Regions from separate parts of the Geobacillus sp. BMUD genome, predicted to be linked through region 4. Evidence: riboswitches for the same ligand, from Rfam matches in the RefSeq annotation. Region 4 holds a riboswitch; each other region holds the start of a gene.
What was found. Region 4 has a riboswitch for S-adenosylmethionine ahead of ETC05_RS10745 (methionine ABC transporter ATP-binding protein). Riboswitches for the same ligand answer to the same signal wherever they lie in the genome.

Region 1 (2,196 bases), on a different contig from region 4:
GCGTATGCAGGCCCATCAAGTGCGACTGTAGGCCGATCAAGTTGCGGTCGCGGCACGTAATATGCACGAGCGGGCGAACGCCGAGCCGCTCTTTGATGATGGCCGCGACGGCAGCGTTGCTGATGCGCGGCGTGGCGAGCGAGTTGTCGGCCAGCGTCAGCGCATCGATGCCGGCGTCATGGAGCGCTTTCGCCCCGGCGAGAAATTTGTCAATGCCCAGTTTTTTCGGGGGATCGAGCTCGACGATCACCGAGCGGCGGGCGCGGACAAGTTCGGGAAGCGGCGTCGCTGCCGATGGTGCGTCGGATTGGACCGACACCGGCACGGCGCGCCGTTTGACGGTTTTTTCCGTTACCGGCGTCCGGTCTTGCAGCGCCCGCGCCATCGCTTCAATATGGTTCGGCGTCGTGCCGCAGCATCCGCCGAGCAGCCGCACCCCTTGGTCGCGAAACGCTTTCGCCGTTTCCTCGAAGTATTCGGCATTCGTCTCATAGACGAGCCGGCCGTCGCGATAGTCGGGGAGGCTCGCGTTCGGGTACGCCGATAAAAAGGCGCGCGTTGGCAGCGGCACTTCCTCGAGCGATTGAAGCATATAGTACGGCCCGAGCCGGCAGTTGAGCCCGACGACATCGGCGCCAAGCGCTTCTAAGCGGGCCAGGGCGTCAGCGAGCGGCGTGCCGTCTTGCAAGACGCCCACTTCATGGAGCGACACATGGGCGATGACCGGCAAATCGGTCTCTTTGCGGGCGATGGCGAGCACCGTCTCCAACTCTTCTAAATCGTAATACGTCTCGAGCAGCACGCCATCGACCCCCTCGGCGAGCAAGACAAACAGCTGCTCGCGGAACGTCCGCTTCACTTCATCAAGCGGCACGGCGCTTTTGTTTAACGTGCGCAGTCCGCCAATGGTCCCGAGCACATACGCCCGACCGTTGGCGGCTTGTTTGGCGAGCCGCACCGCCGCCCGGTTGATGGCCGGCACCTCATCTTGCAAGCCGTAGCGGGCGAGTTTCACATAGTTGGCGCCGTATGTATTCGTCTGAATGACGTCGGCGCCTGCCGCGATATAGGCTTCGTGAATATGGACGATGTCTTCCGGTTTCGATAGATTCAATTCTTCAAAACAACGGTCAACGCCATGCGAATAGAGAAGCGTCCCCATCGCCCCATCGGCGATCAGCACGCGTTGTTTCAGCTCATCAAGCAATCCCACGTTCCATTTCCCCCGTTTCTCCGCAAGTAAAAGAAAAAAGCCTTCTAAGAAGAAGACTTTCCGTTCGCTTCTTCTTATCTTCCAGGCTGCTGCCTGTCTGGATTTAGCACCTTGGCCGCCCGCCAGGTTGCTGAGGGTTCACCGGGCCAGTCCCTCCCCCTCTCTTGATAAGAATGTTCGTATGCAATTATTAGGCCTTGTTTTGATTATTACTATATAATTTAATGCATTTTCTGAAATTGTTCAATACAGTAAATGAAGAAAATTTGAAAAAATGCAAGGAAGCAAGAAGGGAGCGGCATAGAGAGGGAGAAAAAGATAGGAAAAGGAACGCTCATAATGATATGGGGGGACAAGACATGCCTGAGCGTCTGCCAATGGAAGAAGAAGTGATGGAGCTACTGATCGGCGGTTTTTCTGTTGTTATGTTGATCGCCATGGTGACGGTTGTTTTTCTTTGGCGGAAATATCGGGCGCGGCGTTCGGCGTTTTTATGGATAACCGCCCATTTTCTGCTGCACGCTGTCGCTGCCTATTTGGCATGGAGGATCACGGGATTTGATCTTACCGACGTGCAGGCTTCGGAAGAAATTTCGCTGCTGCTCGGCCAGGCGGGAGTGGCGTGGGGGACAGGGACGATTTGTTTGTTGATTGGAATGGTGAAGCTTTCAAGGTAAGGAAGGGCTGTCGCTCGATTGGCGGCGGCTTTTGTTCCTTTTGGCGACTTTCGGTTCATGGTTGTCATGATTTTTTATTGCCTTTTTTACGCTGAGTATGCTTTCATTAGAAATGACGGAAATAGGTGGAGTAGGGGGGGCGAAGGTGAGCGGACAAGCAATCATCCGCTTTGACCATGTGACGAAGGAATACGATGGGACAGCGGTATTGGACGATGTGAGTTTTGAGATGGAGCGAGGCAAATTTTATACGCTGCTAGGTCCGTCCGGATGTGGAAAGACGACGATTTTGCGGCTGATCGCCGG
Region 2 (2,196 bases), on a different contig from region 4:
GCCGGATGCGACGTGATCAATTTAGGGCAGGGCAATCCGGACCAGCCGACGCCCAAGCATATCGTTGAGGCGATGCAGCGGGCGGCGGCCAATCCGAAATACCATAAATATTCGCCGTTTCAAGGCTACTCCTTTTTGAAAGAAGCCATCGCCGCGTTTTACGCACGTGAATATGGGGTGAAGATTGACCCAGCCCGCGAAGTCGCCATTTTGTTCGGCGGCAAGGCCGGGCTTGTCGAGCTGCCGCTTTGTCTCGTCAACCCGGGTGATGTGGTGCTTGTTCCGGATCCAGGCTATCCCGACTATTGGTCGGGGATCGCGCTTGCTCGTGCGCGGATGGAGATGCTGCCGCTTTCTTCGGAAAACGGGTTCTTACCGGATTACGAAGCCATTCCGGCGTCGATCGCCGACCAGGCGAAGCTGATGTTTTTAAACTATCCAAACAATCCGACCGGTGCGACGGCGACAAAAGAATTTTTCGCGGAGACGGTGGCGTTTGCTGGGAAATACGGCATTGCCGTTGTGCACGATTTCGCTTATGGGGCGATCGGCTTTGACGGCCGAAAACCGGTCAGCTTCTTGGAAGCCGATGGGGCGAAAGACGTCGGCGTCGAGATTTACACCTTTTCGAAAACATACAATATGGCCGGCTGGCGCGTTGCATTTGCCGTCGGCAACGAGCGGATCATTCAGGCGCTTGAGCTTTTGCAGGATCATTTGTACGTCAGCTTGTTCGGTGCCATCCAGGAAGCAGCCGCCGCGGCGCTCCTCGGTCCGCAAGATTGCGTCAAAGAGCTTGTCGCGCTGTATGAAGCGCGCCGCAACGCATTCATCGCCGCGTTGCGCGAGATCGGCTGGGAAGCCCCGGCGCCGTCCGGGTCGTTTTTCGCTTGGCTTCCGCTGCCAAAAGGCATATCATCCACACAGTTTGCCGACATGCTGCTTGAGCGGGCGCATGTCGCCGTCGCACCGGGCATCGGGTTCGGCGAGCACGGCGAAGGGTATGTGCGCGTCGGCCTCTTGACCGACGAAGCGCGGCTTCGCGAAGCGGCGGACCGGATCGGCCGCCTCGGATTGTTTGAAAAAAATTTTTGAAAAATGATTGACAATGCCAATTGGTGATGTCATAATTCAAAGTAAATTTGCCAATCGTTTGACAAGTGCATAAATGAGCAGGCTTTCTTATCAAGAGCAGGCGGAGGGACGAGCCCAATGAAGCCCGGCAACCGGCTTGGCGCGCGCCAAGCACGGTGCTAATTCTTGCAGCGGAAACGCTGGGAGATAAGAAGAGCGCCATGGATGAGTGACGCCTCTTCTTATGAAGAGGCGTTTTCATTTCGTTGCATTGAAAGAGGGATGGACGATGAGTGCAGTGATGGCAACGTATTTGCTTCATGATGAAAAAGACATTCGGAAAAAAGCGGAAGGGATCGCCCTTGGTTTGACGGTCGGCACATGGACGGACTTGCCGGCATTAGAGCAGGAGCAGCTCCGCCAACATAAAGGGGAAGTGATCGCGGTCGAAGAGCTTGGCGAAAGCGAGCGGGTAAACGCCTATTTCGGCAAGCGACTGAAGCGGGCGATCGTGAAAATCGCCTACCCGACGGTCAACTTCAGCGCTGACTTGCCGGCTCTGTTGGTGACGACGTTTGGCAAATTGTCGCTTGATGGGGAAGTGCGGCTGCTTGATTTAGAGTTTCCGGGTGAATGGAAGCGACAGTTTCCTGGGCCGCGCTTTGGCATCGACGGCATTCGCGACCGAGTCGGGGTGCATAACCGCCCACTGTTGATGAGCATTTTTAAAGGCATCATCGGCCGCGATTTGGCGTACTTGACGTCGGAATTGAAAAAACAGGCGCTCGGCGGCGTTGACCTGGTCAAAGACGATGAAATTTTGTTTGACAGCGAGCTTCTTCCGTTTGAGAAGCGGATCACCGAGGGCAAGGCGGCGCTTCAAGAAGTGTACGAACAAACAGGCAAGCGAACGCTTTATGCCGTCAACTTGACCGGCAAAACGTTTGAGTTGAAAGAGAAGGCGAAACGGGCCGCCGAGCTAGGCGCTGATGTACTGTTGTTTAACGTCTTCGCTTATGGGCTTGACGTGTTGCAGGCGTTGCGCGAGGATGAGGAGATTGCGTTGCCGATTATGGCTCACCCGGCGTTCAGCGGCGCTGTTACGCCGTCCGAATTTTATGG
Region 3 (2,196 bases), on a different contig from region 4:
CATTTCATCCGCGCGACATTGGAATCGCTCGCTTACCAGACGAAAGACGTGCTCGCCGCCATGGAAGCCGATTCCGGCCTCTCGCTGACCACGCTGCGCGTCGACGGCGGGGCGGTGAAAAACAACTTGCTTATGCAGTTTCAAAGCGATTTGCTCGCTGTGCCGGTCGAGCGGCCGGTCATTAACGAGACGACGGCGCTCGGGGCGGCGTATTTGGCCGGACTGGCGGTCGGCTACTGGAACAGCCGGAGTGACATCGCCGCCCAATGGCAGCTCGAGCGCCGGTTTGAGCCGAAGATGGATGACAACAAGCGAACGATGCTCTACGATGGCTGGAAAAAAGCGGTGCGGGCGGCGATGGCGTTTAAATGATGGAAAAACGCGGATGCCTTGGATGACGGGCATCCGTGTTTTTACGTCCTTCGTTATGATACTGCGTGCCAGCAGGTTGACTGCTTCATCTGCTGGCATGGGGGGCTGGAACAAGTAGCCTTGCGCCTCTTGACAGCCTTTTTCCCACAAGTACTCGAGCTGTTCCTCGCGTTCTACTCCTGAAGTGAGTGGTCGTTCGGTTTTCCAAGCCACCGGCTTGCTTTCGACAGTCGAAAAATGGATAAGCGACTTTTCCGTCAAGGAGATGTTGAACGTTTTTGTTGCATCTGTCCTGAAGGTATGTAAATCTCAAGATTGTATAAAACAAAAGGGGATTTTCATCCTTCCGATGGTGCTGAATTTTTTTTCGGCATGGGGGTCTATATACTATTTTAGGGTGAAGTGAATCGCAGCAACACCCCCGAACAGACGGGCGTGGTTCAATAGTAAAGACCGTTGTCACTGAGGGGGATGTGTGGTAGGATAAGAAGAAATAGCATACGTCTTATCAAGAGTGGGCGAGAGAACGGGCTTGATGACCCCACAGCAACCTGCCGCTGGCAAGGTGCTAACACCCGCAAAGCGATGTCGCTTTGGATGATAAGAACGGCCACCCCCTTTCGCGTCATTCCGAGGCGGAAGGGGGTTTTTGATGATGGGAGGTGAGGGGGAAACAGTGGCGGAACGACTGTCGCTCCGCGCCTGCATGGCAGCGCATTTGCCGGCGGCGACGTTTGCTGTTCACGTCATGCGTTGCGTGCGGACGGAGCTCACCCGGTTCGATCGGCAGGCGGTGGTGCATATCGACCGCGGGGACGGCTATGTCCACTTGTATGGGGAAGCGCAAGGAACGATGTTTTCCCTCGTGCTGACGAACGATGAGGCAGAGGAATGGAAAGCGGAGGGGCCGTACGCCCTTGACCGCTATCTATGGCAGGAGCTAGGAAAAAAAGACATTTTCCCACCGCAAATGACCCCGTATTTGCGCGCTGTGTTTTCCATTGAATCGTAGAACGTGAGAGAAAGGAAGAACAGCGAATGGCAGTCAAAAAATTTGAACACGTCGGCATCCAAGTGAAAGATATTGAAACATCGAAAGCATTTTATCAAAACGTCGTCGGCCTCGAGCTGCTCAGCGAGATGATTCATACGAACGGGACGATGAAACTGGCGTTTTTGGGGCTTGACGGCCAGATCATCGTCGAGCTCATCGAAGGATACAACCCGAATTTGCCGACGGAAGGAAAAGTGCATCATGTCGCGTTTACGGTCGAAGGCATCGAGCAGGAGAAAGAACGGCTCGTGTCGCTTGGCATCCCGCTCGTTTGGGAGGACATTACCGAGCTTCCGAACGGGGCGAAATATTTGTTTTTCCTCGGTCCAGACGGAGAATGGATCGAATTTTACGAGCCGGAGCGATCTGCACAATAAACACGGGCGGTCCGCTGTTTGGGCCGCCTATGCATTTGCCGTCTGGTCGTTGGGCCCTCGTGCCGCGCATTCTCTCGCCAGTCTTGTCCATCACTAAGCAGCCATCCTCCTAAATAAGAGTCGTCGTTCTCTCTATTCAATGGTATACTAGAAAAAGAGAGGGGGAGATGTGTAGTGGAAGAAACGATCGTTCACGCCATTCAAGACGACTATCCGGATGAATTCGCTTGGTGCTATGGCTGCGGCCGTTTGAATGAGACGGGCCACCATTTCCGCACCGGATGGCAAGGGGACAAGACGGTGACGGTGTATACGCCGCGCCCCGAACATACAGCCATCCCTGGGTTTGTGTATGGCGGATTGATCGCCTCGCTCATCGACTGCCACGGCACC
Region 4 (2,196 bases):
ACATCAACTATATCCCTGAGCAGGCGGTTGCGTGGAAAATCGAAAGCGTTCCTTGCCTGCTTCTTTTTGTGAACGGAACGATCGCGGGCAAGTGGTATGCCTTTCATTCCGTTCCGTATTTGTATGAAGTGATTCAAACTTGTTTGCCGCCCCAGTGATCCGCCTTTTTTTGACGCCATTTGACACATTTCTTGGGAAATGACAAAAACGGCGTTGTTTCGCCAACATCGTTGTCGAGATTTTTGTAAAGGATTTCCCTCTTCCAGATGGAAATGAAAGAAACATAAGGAAATGGGGGAGGGAGATATCCATGGAAATGCGTGAATTGATCGGGAAGTTCGTGGAACGGATGCAAGTGTTGCGCCATTTGTTGCCGATTTTGCCGGATGAACAGCTGTGCGTTCGGTTTGAAAGCGGGGATGAAACCGTGCTGTTGGTGGTTGGCAAGGAGTCGTCTGCGGCGGAGATGGAACACGATGAACGGAAAACATTGACGATTAGAGGTTCCAAAGCATCGCTCGCATCGCTGTTGAACGGTGAACTGAAGTTGCAGCAGCTCGTTCGGTTGCAAGAAGTGCACGTGTCAGGAAGCTTCCGCCATCTATTGCTTCTCGAGTCGCTCCTCCATTTGGCCAAGCCGTATCGGCATGTTGGGTAAAAAATGATTGACAGCATTCGACAGGCGATGATACAATCACAATCGTAACCAATTGAATAGGTGATTGTTGCGCTCTTATCAAGAGAGGTGGAGGGATGTGCCCAATGAAGCCCGGCAACCGTCAGCGCATGCGCTGAAATGGTGCCAATTCACACAAAGCGGCCTGCTTTGAGAGATAAGAGACGGAATGGTGCACAATACCTTTCTGTTCTCTTTGCGGGCAGAAAGGTTTTCTTTTTGCGCTTTGCCGTCTTGAGGGGAAGGAAGGTGAAACAATGATTGCACTCGAGCAGGTGACAAAAATTTATCAAGCGGCCAACGGCTCGGTCACGGCCGTCGACAACGTGTCGATTGACATTCGCGAAGGGGAAATTTTCGGCATCATCGGCTACAGCGGCGCGGGGAAAAGCACGCTCATCCGGCTGCTGAATGGACTTGAGAAGCCGACGAGCGGCCGGGTGATCGTCGCCGGCCGCGATATGACGCGCGTGAAAGGTCGGGAGCTGCGCAAGGCGCGCCAAGAAATTGGGATGATTTTTCAGCATTTCAACTTGCTTTGGTCGCGCACCGTCAGGGAAAACATCGCTTTTCCGCTTGAAATTGCCGGCGTTCCGAAAGAGGAGCGGAACAAGCGGGTGGATGAGCTGATCGAACTCGTCGGCCTTTCCGGGCGCGAGGACGCCTACCCGGCGCAGCTGAGCGGCGGACAAAAGCAGCGGGTCGGCATCGCCCGCGCGCTCGCCAACAATCCGAAAGTTTTGCTTTGCGATGAGGCGACGTCGGCGTTGGATCCGCAGACGACCGATGCGATTTTGGACTTGCTCGTTGACATCAACAAGCGGCTCGGGCTGACGATTGTGCTCATCACCCATGAAATGCACGTCATCCGTAAAATTTGCGACCGCGTCGCGGTGATGGAAAGCGGCAAAATCGTCGAGCAAGGCGACGTGCTGCATGTGTTCCGGAACCCGCAGCAGCCGATTACGAAACGGTTCGTCCAACAATTGATCGAGCCCGAGGAGACGGAAGAGGCGATTTCCCATTTGTTTGGCCAATACCCGAACGGGGTGATCGCGCAGCTGACGTTCGTCGGCGCGGCCGCCGGGAAGCCGCTCATCACCGAAGTGGTGCGCCAGTTTGCCGTCGATGTCAACATTTTGCAAGGGAAAATTTCGCAAACCCATCAAGGCGCCTATGGGGTGCTGTTCGTTCACCTCGACGGGGCGGCGGATGAAATCGGCCGGGCGCTTGACTATATTCAACGCCAGCAAGTGGCGGTGGAGGTGATTCACGATGCTCGCTAACCTCCTGCCGAACGTGCAATGGGAGACGATGTGGGCGGCGACGGTCGAGACGCTGTACATGACCGGGATGGCGGTGGCGGCCACCTTCGTCCTTGGGATCGTTCTTGGCTTGCTGTTATTTTTGACGGCAAAGGGCAATCTATGGGAAAACCGATGGATCAATGCGGTCATCGCCGCGTTTGTGAATATTTTCCGCTCCATTCCGTTCATTATTTTAATTATTTTGCTCATTCC

Region 1: another riboswitch for S-adenosylmethionine. It lies ahead of ETC05_RS10290 (bifunctional homocysteine S-methyltransferase/methylenetetrahydrofolate reductase); the one in region 4 lies ahead of ETC05_RS10745 (methionine ABC transporter ATP-binding protein).
Region 2: another riboswitch for S-adenosylmethionine. It lies ahead of mtnW (2,3-diketo-5-methylthiopentyl-1-phosphate enolase); the one in region 4 lies ahead of ETC05_RS10745 (methionine ABC transporter ATP-binding protein).
Region 3: another riboswitch for S-adenosylmethionine. It lies ahead of ETC05_RS02275 (hypothetical protein); the one in region 4 lies ahead of ETC05_RS10745 (methionine ABC transporter ATP-binding protein).

What each region holds. Positions count from the first base shown of each region.
Region 1 is NZ_SDLA01000007.1:138,608-140,803, forward strand. It holds gene ETC05_RS10290 (bifunctional homocysteine S-methyltransferase/methylenetetrahydrofolate reductase) at 1-1,213, opposite strand, end outside; SAM riboswitch class I at 1,285-1,387, opposite strand; gene ETC05_RS10295 (hypothetical protein) at 1,573-1,890, shown strand; gene ETC05_RS10300 (ABC transporter ATP-binding protein) at 2,036-2,196, shown strand, end outside.
Region 2 is NZ_SDLA01000001.1:81,137-83,332, forward strand. It holds gene ETC05_RS00365 (pyridoxal phosphate-dependent aminotransferase) at 1-1,095, shown strand, start outside; SAM riboswitch class I at 1,180-1,288, shown strand; gene mtnW (2,3-diketo-5-methylthiopentyl-1-phosphate enolase) at 1,364-2,196, shown strand, end outside.
Region 3 is NZ_SDLA01000001.1:460,500-462,695, forward strand. It holds gene glpK (glycerol kinase GlpK) at 1-372, shown strand, start outside; SAM riboswitch class I at 875-979, shown strand; gene ETC05_RS02275 (hypothetical protein) at 1,028-1,384, shown strand; gene ETC05_RS02280 (VOC family protein) at 1,411-1,803, shown strand; gene ETC05_RS02285 (PaaI family thioesterase) at 1,978-2,196, shown strand, end outside.
Region 4 is NZ_SDLA01000008.1:59,340-61,535, forward strand. It holds gene ETC05_RS10735 (thioredoxin family protein) at 1-158, shown strand, start outside; gene ETC05_RS10740 (sterol-binding protein) at 311-658, shown strand; SAM riboswitch class I at 731-840, shown strand; gene ETC05_RS10745 (methionine ABC transporter ATP-binding protein) at 934-1,962, shown strand; gene ETC05_RS10750 (methionine ABC transporter permease) at 1,952-2,196, shown strand, end outside.